DNA from 4 places in the Mesorhizobium sp. LNHC221B00 genome. Region 3 is predicted to be linked to each of the others. Evidence: riboswitches for the same ligand, from Rfam matches in the RefSeq annotation. Region 3 holds a riboswitch; each other region holds the start of a gene.

Region 1 (2,196 bases), on a different contig from region 3:
CGATTTGCGGAAGGCGATCAGCCCAAGACCGATCGCCGTGGCCGCCACCGTCGAGACCCACCAAATCTGGCGCGGCAGCAACTCGGCCGCCGGCATCGCCGGCAGTTCCGGCGGCAGGCCGAGGCCAGGTGCCAGCGTGAACACGGCAAACCCTGCCAGGCCCCAGAACACACCCTGGCGCCAATTGCCGATGCCGCCCGCGAATTCCGAGACCGCGACCAGGACCAGCGCGAAGCCGATGCCGGTGACGATGTTGGCAAGCACGCTGAAGCCGAAACGCTCGAAACCATCGGCCGGCGCCCAGCCTTCGTCTTCCGCCGGAGCGGCGGCTTCGGCCGGCGCCGGCGCGGCGGAGCTCATGGCATGCCCCGCCGGTGCGGCGGTGCTCATGGCATTGGTATCCGCGGCAATGGGCGCGGCCTGGTCATGATGGTGGCCGCCACCGGCCTGCTCGTAGACTTCGGCCTTGAGGATAAGCGGCACGGTGGCATAGGCCTGCATGCAGGCGAGAACGACGCCGGCCACAAGCCCTGCGATCGCCGCGATGAACACGACGTTGCGAAACAGGTTCATGATGTCAAATCCTCGTCAGTGGCAGGGAAACCCCATCGAATGACGATAGTCGTGGGCGGCATTGTGGACCGCATCGATATGCGAGAAGCCGACAAAGCCGACGACGAAGATGCCGAGCAGCGCGGCTAGCGCGAGCTGCATGAAGCGCGACTGCGAGGAGACCGAGGCGCCGAGGGAGACGGAAGCAGTATTCATGTCTTGTCCTTTCACCCTCCACCCGAGGGCATCGAAGTCAGTTTCCTGTCGCCGGCAGGTCTCCTGGCTCGCGGATCAGCGCCCTTCTCCACCTTCCCGAAGAAAAATCTTCAGTGGCATATGGAGAGGACTACCGCACACAGTTGCGGGGGCAGCCACGGCATTGGGCAACAATTGAGCCCGCACCGCATTCCCTCTTGGCTCCAAAACGGAACCGACGACAGCGTGACTATACGGAAAATCACGACACGCGGCAAACCAAATTCCGCCGGCAACCAGCGCGATTGCGCCATGCCGGCGGCATCGGCCGTTCTCGGCACTACAATTGACAATTATCCCGGCCGGGTGTCGGCTGGCCACTTCACAGGAAGCCAGCCATGCAGCCCCCAGCCCTGCAGCCCAATGCCAGCGAACGCGATCGCTACAACGGCCTGACCCGGGCTGAAGCGACGTTGCCGTCATCGGACTATTGGGACGGCGAGAGCTATCAGCGCGACCTCGATGCGATCTGGTATCGAAGCTGGCTGCTCGTCTGCCGGGAAGCCGATCTCGCCCAACCGCTGGCTTTCCGCACCTTCCGCGTCGGCACGCAGGAAATCGTCGTGCTGCGCGACGAGACCGGCGAACTGCGCGCCTTCCACAACACCTGCCGGCATCGCGGCTCGCAGCTGTGCCAGGAAAGCGAAGGCCGGCTGAAGGCGCGGCTGATCACTTGCCCCTATCATGCCTGGTCCTATTCGCTGCGCGGCGACCTCGTGCGCGTGCCGTCGAAATCGCTGCCCGAAGGCTTCGACAAGGCCGACCATCCGCTCTATCGCGTCGCGCTCTCGGTGTGGCGCGGCTTCGTGTTCGTCAATTTGCAGGAGGGCGCGAATTTGCAGGAGGGCGCGGCCGGCTCGGCGCAGGCCTCATTCGATCCCGCCTGCGGCGATCTCGGCAATTGGCCGCTGGAAACGCTGGTATCAGGCCATGTGCTGCGCAAGGTGATGAACTGCAACTGGAAGATTTTTTGGGAAAACTTCAACGAGTGCCTGCACTGCCCCGGCGTTCACAAGGATCTGTCGCGGCTGGTGCCGATCTATGGCCGCGGCCTGATGAGCCGGCATGATGACCCCGAATGGGTGCGCCACGCCGACAATGACGCGCCGGAATTTTCCGGTGGCCTGCGCGTCGGCGCGGAAACCTGGTCGCGCGACGGCAAGACCCATGCACCGGTCTTCGCAGGCTTGACGCCGGCCGAGCGCGCCGCCGGCCAGACCTACGCCACCAGCCTGCCCTCGATGTTCGTCGTCGGTCACGTCGACTATGTCCGGACCGTGCGGCTGGTGCCGCTCGGTCCCGAACAGACCGGTCTTGTCGCGGAATGGCTGTTCGCGCCCGGAGCGCTCGGCGACCCGTCGGCCGACATCGACAACATAGTCGCCTTCG
Region 2 (2,196 bases), on a different contig from region 3:
TTCCGCGCTCGAAGGCCAGAAGGGCTCGGGCGGCTGGTGGGGCTGGAGCCACGCCAAGCATGCCTTCGAATGGCTGTTCTGGGCCGGGCGCATCACGACGGCGCACCGCCGCGGATTCGAGCGCTTCTATGACCTGCCTGAGCGCGTGCTGCCGCCGGCGATCCTAGACCTGCCCGTACCGGCCGCCGAGGACGCGCACCGCGAATTGCTGCGCATCTCCGCCCGCGCCCACGGCGTGGCGACATCAGGCGATTTGCGCGACTATTTCCGCCTTTCCCCCGCCGACATGAAGGGCCGCCTGGAGGAATTGGTCGAACTCGGTGAGCTGCTGCCGGTGCGCGTCGAAGGCTGGGATAAGCCCGCTTACCTGCACAAGGATGCCCGTCTGCCCAGGAAAATCGACGCCCGTGCCTTGCTAGCGCCGTTCGATCCCGTGGTCTTCGAACGCTCGCGCTCGGAGCGGCTGTTCGATTTCCACTACCGTATCGAGATCTACACGCCGGCCGAAAAGCGCCAATACGGCTATTACGTCCTGCCGTTCCTGCTCGGCGACAGGATTGTAGCGCGCGTCGATCTCAAGGCCGATCGGCCGGCGAGTGTGCTACGCGTCCACGCAGCCTATGCCGAAGCTGGCGCACCGCCTGAAACCGCCGCCCAGCTTTTCGAGGAATTGAAGCAAATGCAGGGCTGGCTCGGGCTTGAGCGCATGGAAGTGACGCCCGCTGGCGACCTCGGACCGTCACTTGCCGACATCGCCATGTCGTAGGCCCGCGTTGACAGTCCTGCCCGCAACAGCCTAAATCCGCTCCAGACGGTCTCTTCTCTTCAATGAGAGGGGCTAAGAGGGAATGCGGTGCGGGATGAAAAAATCTCAAATCCGCGGCTGTCCCCGCAACTGTAAGCGACGAGCCAAGGCCGAAAGCCACTGGGAATTCCCGGGAAGGCGGCTAACCAAGGCGATGACCCGCGAGCCAGGAGACCTGCCGTCTGCGACAACATAATCCGATCGCCCGGCGGGTTTCCGGGCAAGGAGCCCGGTTTTTGGACCAGAACAGCAGTTTTTCGGCTGGCACAGCGGACAATTCGTCCGCCGACAGCGATGCCTTGTCCGGCGTCACCGTGATCATCTGTGCCTCGTGCCGTGACGAAACCGGCTCCGACGCCCATCCCCGCGCCGGCGAACTGCTGGCTGAGGATACGCGCAACGCCGCCTCGGGCGAAGATATCCGCGTCCGCACCGTCGAATGCCTCGGCAATTGCAAGCGCCGCCTCAGCGCCGCGATCCTGCGCGACGGCTGCTGGAGCTATGTCTTCGGCGACCTGACCACGGCCAGCGGCGCCGACCTTGTCGCCGGCGCAAAGCTCTTCGCCACTTCCACCGACGGCCTCATCCCATGGCGTGGCCGGCCCGATAGCCTCAAGCGCGGCCTCGTTGCCCGCATCCCTCCTCTCGACATGCTGAAGGACTGACCATGACCGCTCCAGATTCGTCCGCCAACCTTTCCCGCGTTCCCTGCACCGTCGTCACCGGCTTTCTCGGCGCCGGCAAGACGACGCTGGTCCGCCATCTCCTGGAAAACGCCGGCGGCAAACGCATTGCCATCATCGTCAACGAGTTCGGCGACATCGGCATCGACGGCGAGATTTTGAAGGGCTGCGGTATCGACACCTGCCCGGAGGAAAACATCGTCGAACTGGCCAATGGCTGCATCTGCTGCACCGTCGCCGACGATTTCGTGCCGGCGCTCGACCAGATCCTGGCGCTGACGCCGAAGGTTGATCACATCCTGATCGAGACGTCCGGCCTGGCTCTGCCCAAGCCGCTGGTCCAGGCCTTCCAGTGGCCGACGGTGAAAAGCCGCGTCACGGTCGACGGCGTCATCGCCGTGGTCGATGGCCCGGCGCTGGCCGAAGGCCGCGTCGCCAACGACATGGACGCGCTGCAGGCGCAGCGCGCTCAGGATGAGAGCCTCGACCATGACGACCCGGTCGAGGAAGTGTTCGAGGACCAGATCGCCTGCGCCGACCTGATCATCCTGTCGAAGAGCGACCTGATGGACGCCGCAGGCTCAGCCCGCGCCAACGCCATCATCAACGAACACTCCGCCCGCGCCGTGAAGATCGTGCCGACCTCGCATGGCAAGGTCGATCCCTCCGTGCTGCTCGGCCTCGGCCTCGCCGTCGAGGACGACATCG
Region 3 (2,196 bases):
GCGCGACAGCCTGATCTTCTCGACCTTATCCTCGGCGGCCTTCAGCAGCCGGTCGCAATGCACCTTCAACGCCTCGCCGCGCTCATAGATCTTGATCGACTGGTCGAGCGGCACGTCGCCACGCTCCAGATCATCGACGATCTTCTCCAGCGCGTCGAGTGCCTGTTCGAAGCTCATCGCCTTGACGTCTTCGTTGGTCTCACCAGCCATCGTTCATCCTTTCATCAGTCGCCCGACATGGGCGGCGACCGAAAATGCCAATCCCTGCAGATCGTAGCCGCCCTCGAGCAGGCTGACGAGCCGGTTGCCGCTGTGGCGCGCGGCACGCTGCATCAGCTGGCCGGTCGCCCAGTCGAAATCGTCCTCGGTCAGGTTGATCTCGGCCAGCGGGTCGCGGTGGTGCGCATCGAAGCCCGCGGAAATGACGATCAAATCCGGCGCGAAATTGTCGAGCGCCGGCAGCACGCGCGACAGGAAGGCATCGCGAAACACCTCGCTGCCGGTCTGCGGCGCCAGCGGCGCGTTGACGATATTGCCGGCGCCGATCTCGTTTTTCGCGCCGGTGCCGGGGTAGAGCGGCATCTGATGCGTCGAGCAATAGAGCACCGAGGGATCATCCCAGAAAATGTCCTGCGTGCCGTTGCCGTGATGCACGTCCCAGTCGACGACCGCGACGCGCTCGACGCCATGCTTCTTCTGCGCATAACGCGCGGCGATGGCCGCCGTGTTGAAGAGGCAGAAGCCCATGGCCGTGGTTTTTTCGGCATGGTGGCCGGGAGGCCGCGCTGCGATGAACACATTGTCGGCGCGGCCCTCAAAGACATCGTCGACGGCGGCATTGGCGGCGCCGATCGCCGCGATCGCCGCTTGCCAGCTCTTCGGGCTGGCGGTGGTGTCGGCATCGATCCGGGCGATGCCTTGGTCAGGGATGGCGGCGCGCACGCGGGCGACGAAATCGGCGGGATGCGCGTAGAGGATGGTGGCCTCGTCACCTTCCGGCGCCGTGACACGATCGAGCGCGGCAAAGGCCTCGTCGTCGAGCACGCGCTCGATGGCGCGCAAGCGATCCGGCCGCTCGGGGTGGCCAGGCGGCGTGATGTGTTCGAGGAAGATCGGATGCGTGTAGAGACGAGTGGCCATGCTCCCTATCTAGTGCCCCGGCGCCGCGATGGCCATGCATCGCGGCTCGATCGCTGGGGAAAATCACGTCTGCGTCCATTGGCGTCGCTGCGGGGATTGGCGCCCCGGGCGGTTCGGCGTAAGGTCGCCGACACTGCCTGGTGCCCGCCGCAAGCGGGAGAATCGGGAACACGGTTGAATCCCGTGGCGTGCCCAACGCTGTGAGGGGGACCGCGCCGGTAAATGCCACTGTCGATGACGGGAAGGCACCGGACGCGGGTTGATCCCAAGCCAGAAGACCGGCCTGGCAGACATCGTCATCCGCATGGTCAGGCGGCTGGCATCGATAGCAATCGCAAGGGGACAAGCGATGCCGGAACACATGACCGCTCATGGTAGCGACGGATTTGACCAGATGGCGCGAGACGCGGTCTACCGCGCCATGTTCACGCGGCGTGACGTGCGCAGCCATTTCCTGCCCGACGCGCTCGACGATGAGGTGCTGGCGCGGCTGCTGCTTGCCGCCCATCACGCGCCATCGGTCGGCTTCATGCAGCCGTGGAACTTCATCGTCATTCGCGATGCCGCACGACGAGCGGAGGTGCGCGACCTGTTCCTCGCCGCGCGCGAGCAGGAATTGCCGGCGATCGAACAGGAAAGGCAGGCGCTCTACCGCAAGCTCAAGCTGGAAGGCATCTGCGAAAGCGCGCTCAACATCTGCATCACCTGTGACCGACAACGCTCGCAGGGCTCACCGCTGGGACGCTGGCACAATCCGGAAATGGACCTCTACAGCACGGTCTGCGCGGTGCAGAATTTCTGGCTGGCCGCGCGCGCCGAGGGCGTCGGCGTCGGCTGGGTCAGCATCATCGAGGCCGGGGCGCTGAAAAGCCTGTTGTCCATTCCCGATCACGTAACGCCGGTCGCCTATCTCTGCGTCGGTCGGGTCTCCGAATTTGCGCCCAAACCGGACCTTGAAACGCATGGCTGGGGCCGACGCCTGCCGCTGCCCGAATTGATCATGAGCGAGACTTTTTGCGGTCAGGGCGAGGTGCGGCTCAAATCGGCGGTGGCACG
Region 4 (2,196 bases), on a different contig from region 3:
GGGACGGTGGTTGCGGCGACCTCGGTCAAACGGCTGACAGCAGTTTACCTGCATCTCGTTGGAAACGTTGAGGCGCCCGACCCGAACATCATCATGAGGCATTCGACCTCGGAAAGGACCATGACCCCGGCGATGGCAGTGCGAGATCCGGATTGACAACTACCCGCAATTAAAGGGCCGTTTGACACCTACCGCACCGCGAAATCGGTTGGGGCTCATCCTGCACACTTTCCGCAGCCTCGGTGTTGGCTCGGCGCTCGCGGATCACCAGCGTCCTTTGAGCGGTAGCGCTTTTCAGGTTGAGGTTAAAGTCCTCCGATTGTTGTGGCTCCGCACGGCCTCCATTAGTTGGACAATGGGGGCAGCGGTGCAGCGGCGGCAAATGGACGACTCACTGTTTCACAATGTTAGACAAGCGTAAAAGCGCGATGACATAACCACATAAACATTTCGTTATGCGCCATTGACAAGAGAAGGGATTGCTGTGATTGTCTGGCGTGTCGTGGTTCTCGCGTGCGGCGCTGCCGCAGCGGAGCTAAGAGGGAAGCCGGTGCGATGCCGGCGCTGCCCCCGCAACTGTTAGCGGCGAGCCAACCCCACTCATGTCACTGAGGCGAATACCCTCGGGAAGACGGGTAGAGGCTATGACCCCGCGAGCCAGGAGACCTGCCACGACGAATTACGTCCACGGGCGGGGTGTCTCGGTGGCCGCTGCAACCCGGGCGTGCCGGGCCTGCTAGCGCCTTCCTTGTCACCGACGCCCCCAACCATCGGGGTATGACATGACTGTCTCTCAGCAAATTCCTGTAGCAACGCTCGGCGTGCCGCGCTTCGGTCGTCGGCGAGAACTGAAATTCGCCCTTGAAAGCTACTGGTCCGGAAAATCGTCCGCTGGCGACCTTCTTGGAACGTCGAAGGCACTCCGTGCCGCTAGCTGGGAGGAGCAGCGCGATCGCGGCGTGTCGAAAATACCGTCAAACGACTTCTCGCTTTACGACCATGTGCTCGACACCGCAGCTATGGTCGGCGCCATTCCCTCCCGTTACGGCTGGAATAGCGGCGAGGTCCCACTTGACATCTACTTCGCAATGGCGCGCGGCAACCAGGGTCAGACGGAGGATTGTGCACACGCTGGTCACCAGGAGGCGGCTCATGGGCCCGGTGTAACCGCGATGGAAATGACCAAGTGGTTTGACACAAACTACCACTACATTGTGCCGGAACTGGATGATGATCAGACGTTCGCCCTCTCGTCGACGAGACCCGTCGATTACTTCCTCGAGGCCAAAGCTCTCGGCATTCACACACGCCCAGTCATCCTTGGACCCATCACCTTCCTCAAGCTGGCGAAATCGCCTGCCGAAGGGTTCGATCCTATCGCGCTCCTACCGCGGCTGCTGCCTGTTTACGAGCAACTCCTGCAGAGGCTGAAGCTGTCGGGAGCCGACTGGGTGCAGATCGATGAGCCAGCGCTTGTCCTCGATCTGAACTCCAACGAACGAGCTGCGTTCGAGTTCGCCTATGGCCAGCTGTCGAAAGCCGCGCCCGAGCTGAAGATCATGCTGGCTACATATTTCGGGCATCTGGGAGACAATCTCGAAACCGCGGTTTCTCTGCCCCTGGCCGGGCTGCATATTGATCTCGTGCGCGCTCCCGAGCAGCTGGAAACGGTGGGTCGGCTCGCTCCGAAGGATCTGGTGCTCTCGCTTGGCTTGATCGACGGCCGCAACGTCTGGCGTGCGAACCTGCCCGCCATTCTCGACCGCATCAAACCGATCGTCGCCGGCTGGCCCTTGGACCGCGTCGAGATCGCGCCTTCTTGCTCGATGCTGCATGTGCCGATCGACCTGCGCATGGAGACGGAACTCGACGCCGACATCAGCTCGTGGCTCGCCTTCGCGGCCCAGAAGACTGACGAATTGGTGTTGCTGGCCCGGGCCCTGTCCCAAGGCAGAGATGCGGTGGCTGGCGCGTTGAAAGCGTCTGCCGAGGCTGCCGCCACGCGCGTGACATCCACGAGGATCCATGACCCGCTTGTTCAGGGGCGGATCGCTAGCATTGACGACAGCGCGAAGCGACGAGAGAGCGCTTTTGCCGAGCGCTCCAGAGTCCAAGCCGGCTCACTCGGGCTGCCGCCGTTCCCGACGACGACCATCGGGTCCTTCCCGCAGACGCCGCAGGTACGCAAGGCGCGGG

Evidence for each region. A riboswitch is a leader RNA that binds a small molecule or an ion and turns the genes downstream of it on or off. The one in region 3 is predicted to bind cobalamin.
Region 1: linked by a shared signal. The riboswitch ahead of X741_RS145955 (CbtB domain-containing protein) and the one ahead of bluB (5,6-dimethylbenzimidazole synthase) in region 3 are both predicted to bind cobalamin.
Region 2: linked by a shared signal. The riboswitch ahead of X741_RS146150 (DUF1636 family protein) and the one ahead of bluB (5,6-dimethylbenzimidazole synthase) in region 3 are both predicted to bind cobalamin.
Region 4: linked by a shared signal. The riboswitch ahead of metE (5-methyltetrahydropteroyltriglutamate--homocysteine S-methyltransferase) and the one ahead of bluB (5,6-dimethylbenzimidazole synthase) in region 3 are both predicted to bind cobalamin.

What each region holds. Positions count from the first base shown of each region.
Region 1 covers NZ_AYWR01000016.1:108,702-110,897, reverse strand. Annotated here, with positions in the region: gene X741_RS145950 (CbtA family protein) at 1-573, opposite strand, end outside; gene X741_RS145955 (CbtB domain-containing protein) at 589-768, opposite strand; cobalamin riboswitch at 804-1,002, opposite strand; gene X741_RS145960 (aromatic ring-hydroxylating dioxygenase subunit alpha) at 1,161-2,196, shown strand, end outside.
Region 2 covers NZ_AYWR01000016.1:65,758-67,953, reverse strand. Annotated here, with positions in the region: gene X741_RS146145 (winged helix-turn-helix domain-containing protein) at 1-766, shown strand, start outside; cobalamin riboswitch at 796-1,003, shown strand; gene X741_RS146150 (DUF1636 family protein) at 1,042-1,470, shown strand; gene cobW (cobalamin biosynthesis protein CobW) at 1,473-2,196, shown strand, end outside.
Region 3 covers NZ_AYWR01000013.1:96,946-99,141, reverse strand. Annotated here, with positions in the region: gene X741_RS148945 (exodeoxyribonuclease VII small subunit) at 1-210, opposite strand, end outside; gene X741_RS148950 (histone deacetylase family protein) at 214-1,140, opposite strand; cobalamin riboswitch at 1,262-1,442, shown strand; partial or broken gene bluB (5,6-dimethylbenzimidazole synthase) at 1,445-2,119, shown strand.
Region 4 covers NZ_AYWR01000011.1:308,510-310,705, reverse strand. Annotated here, with positions in the region: cobalamin riboswitch at 487-689, shown strand; gene metE (5-methyltetrahydropteroyltriglutamate--homocysteine S-methyltransferase) at 783-2,196, shown strand, end outside.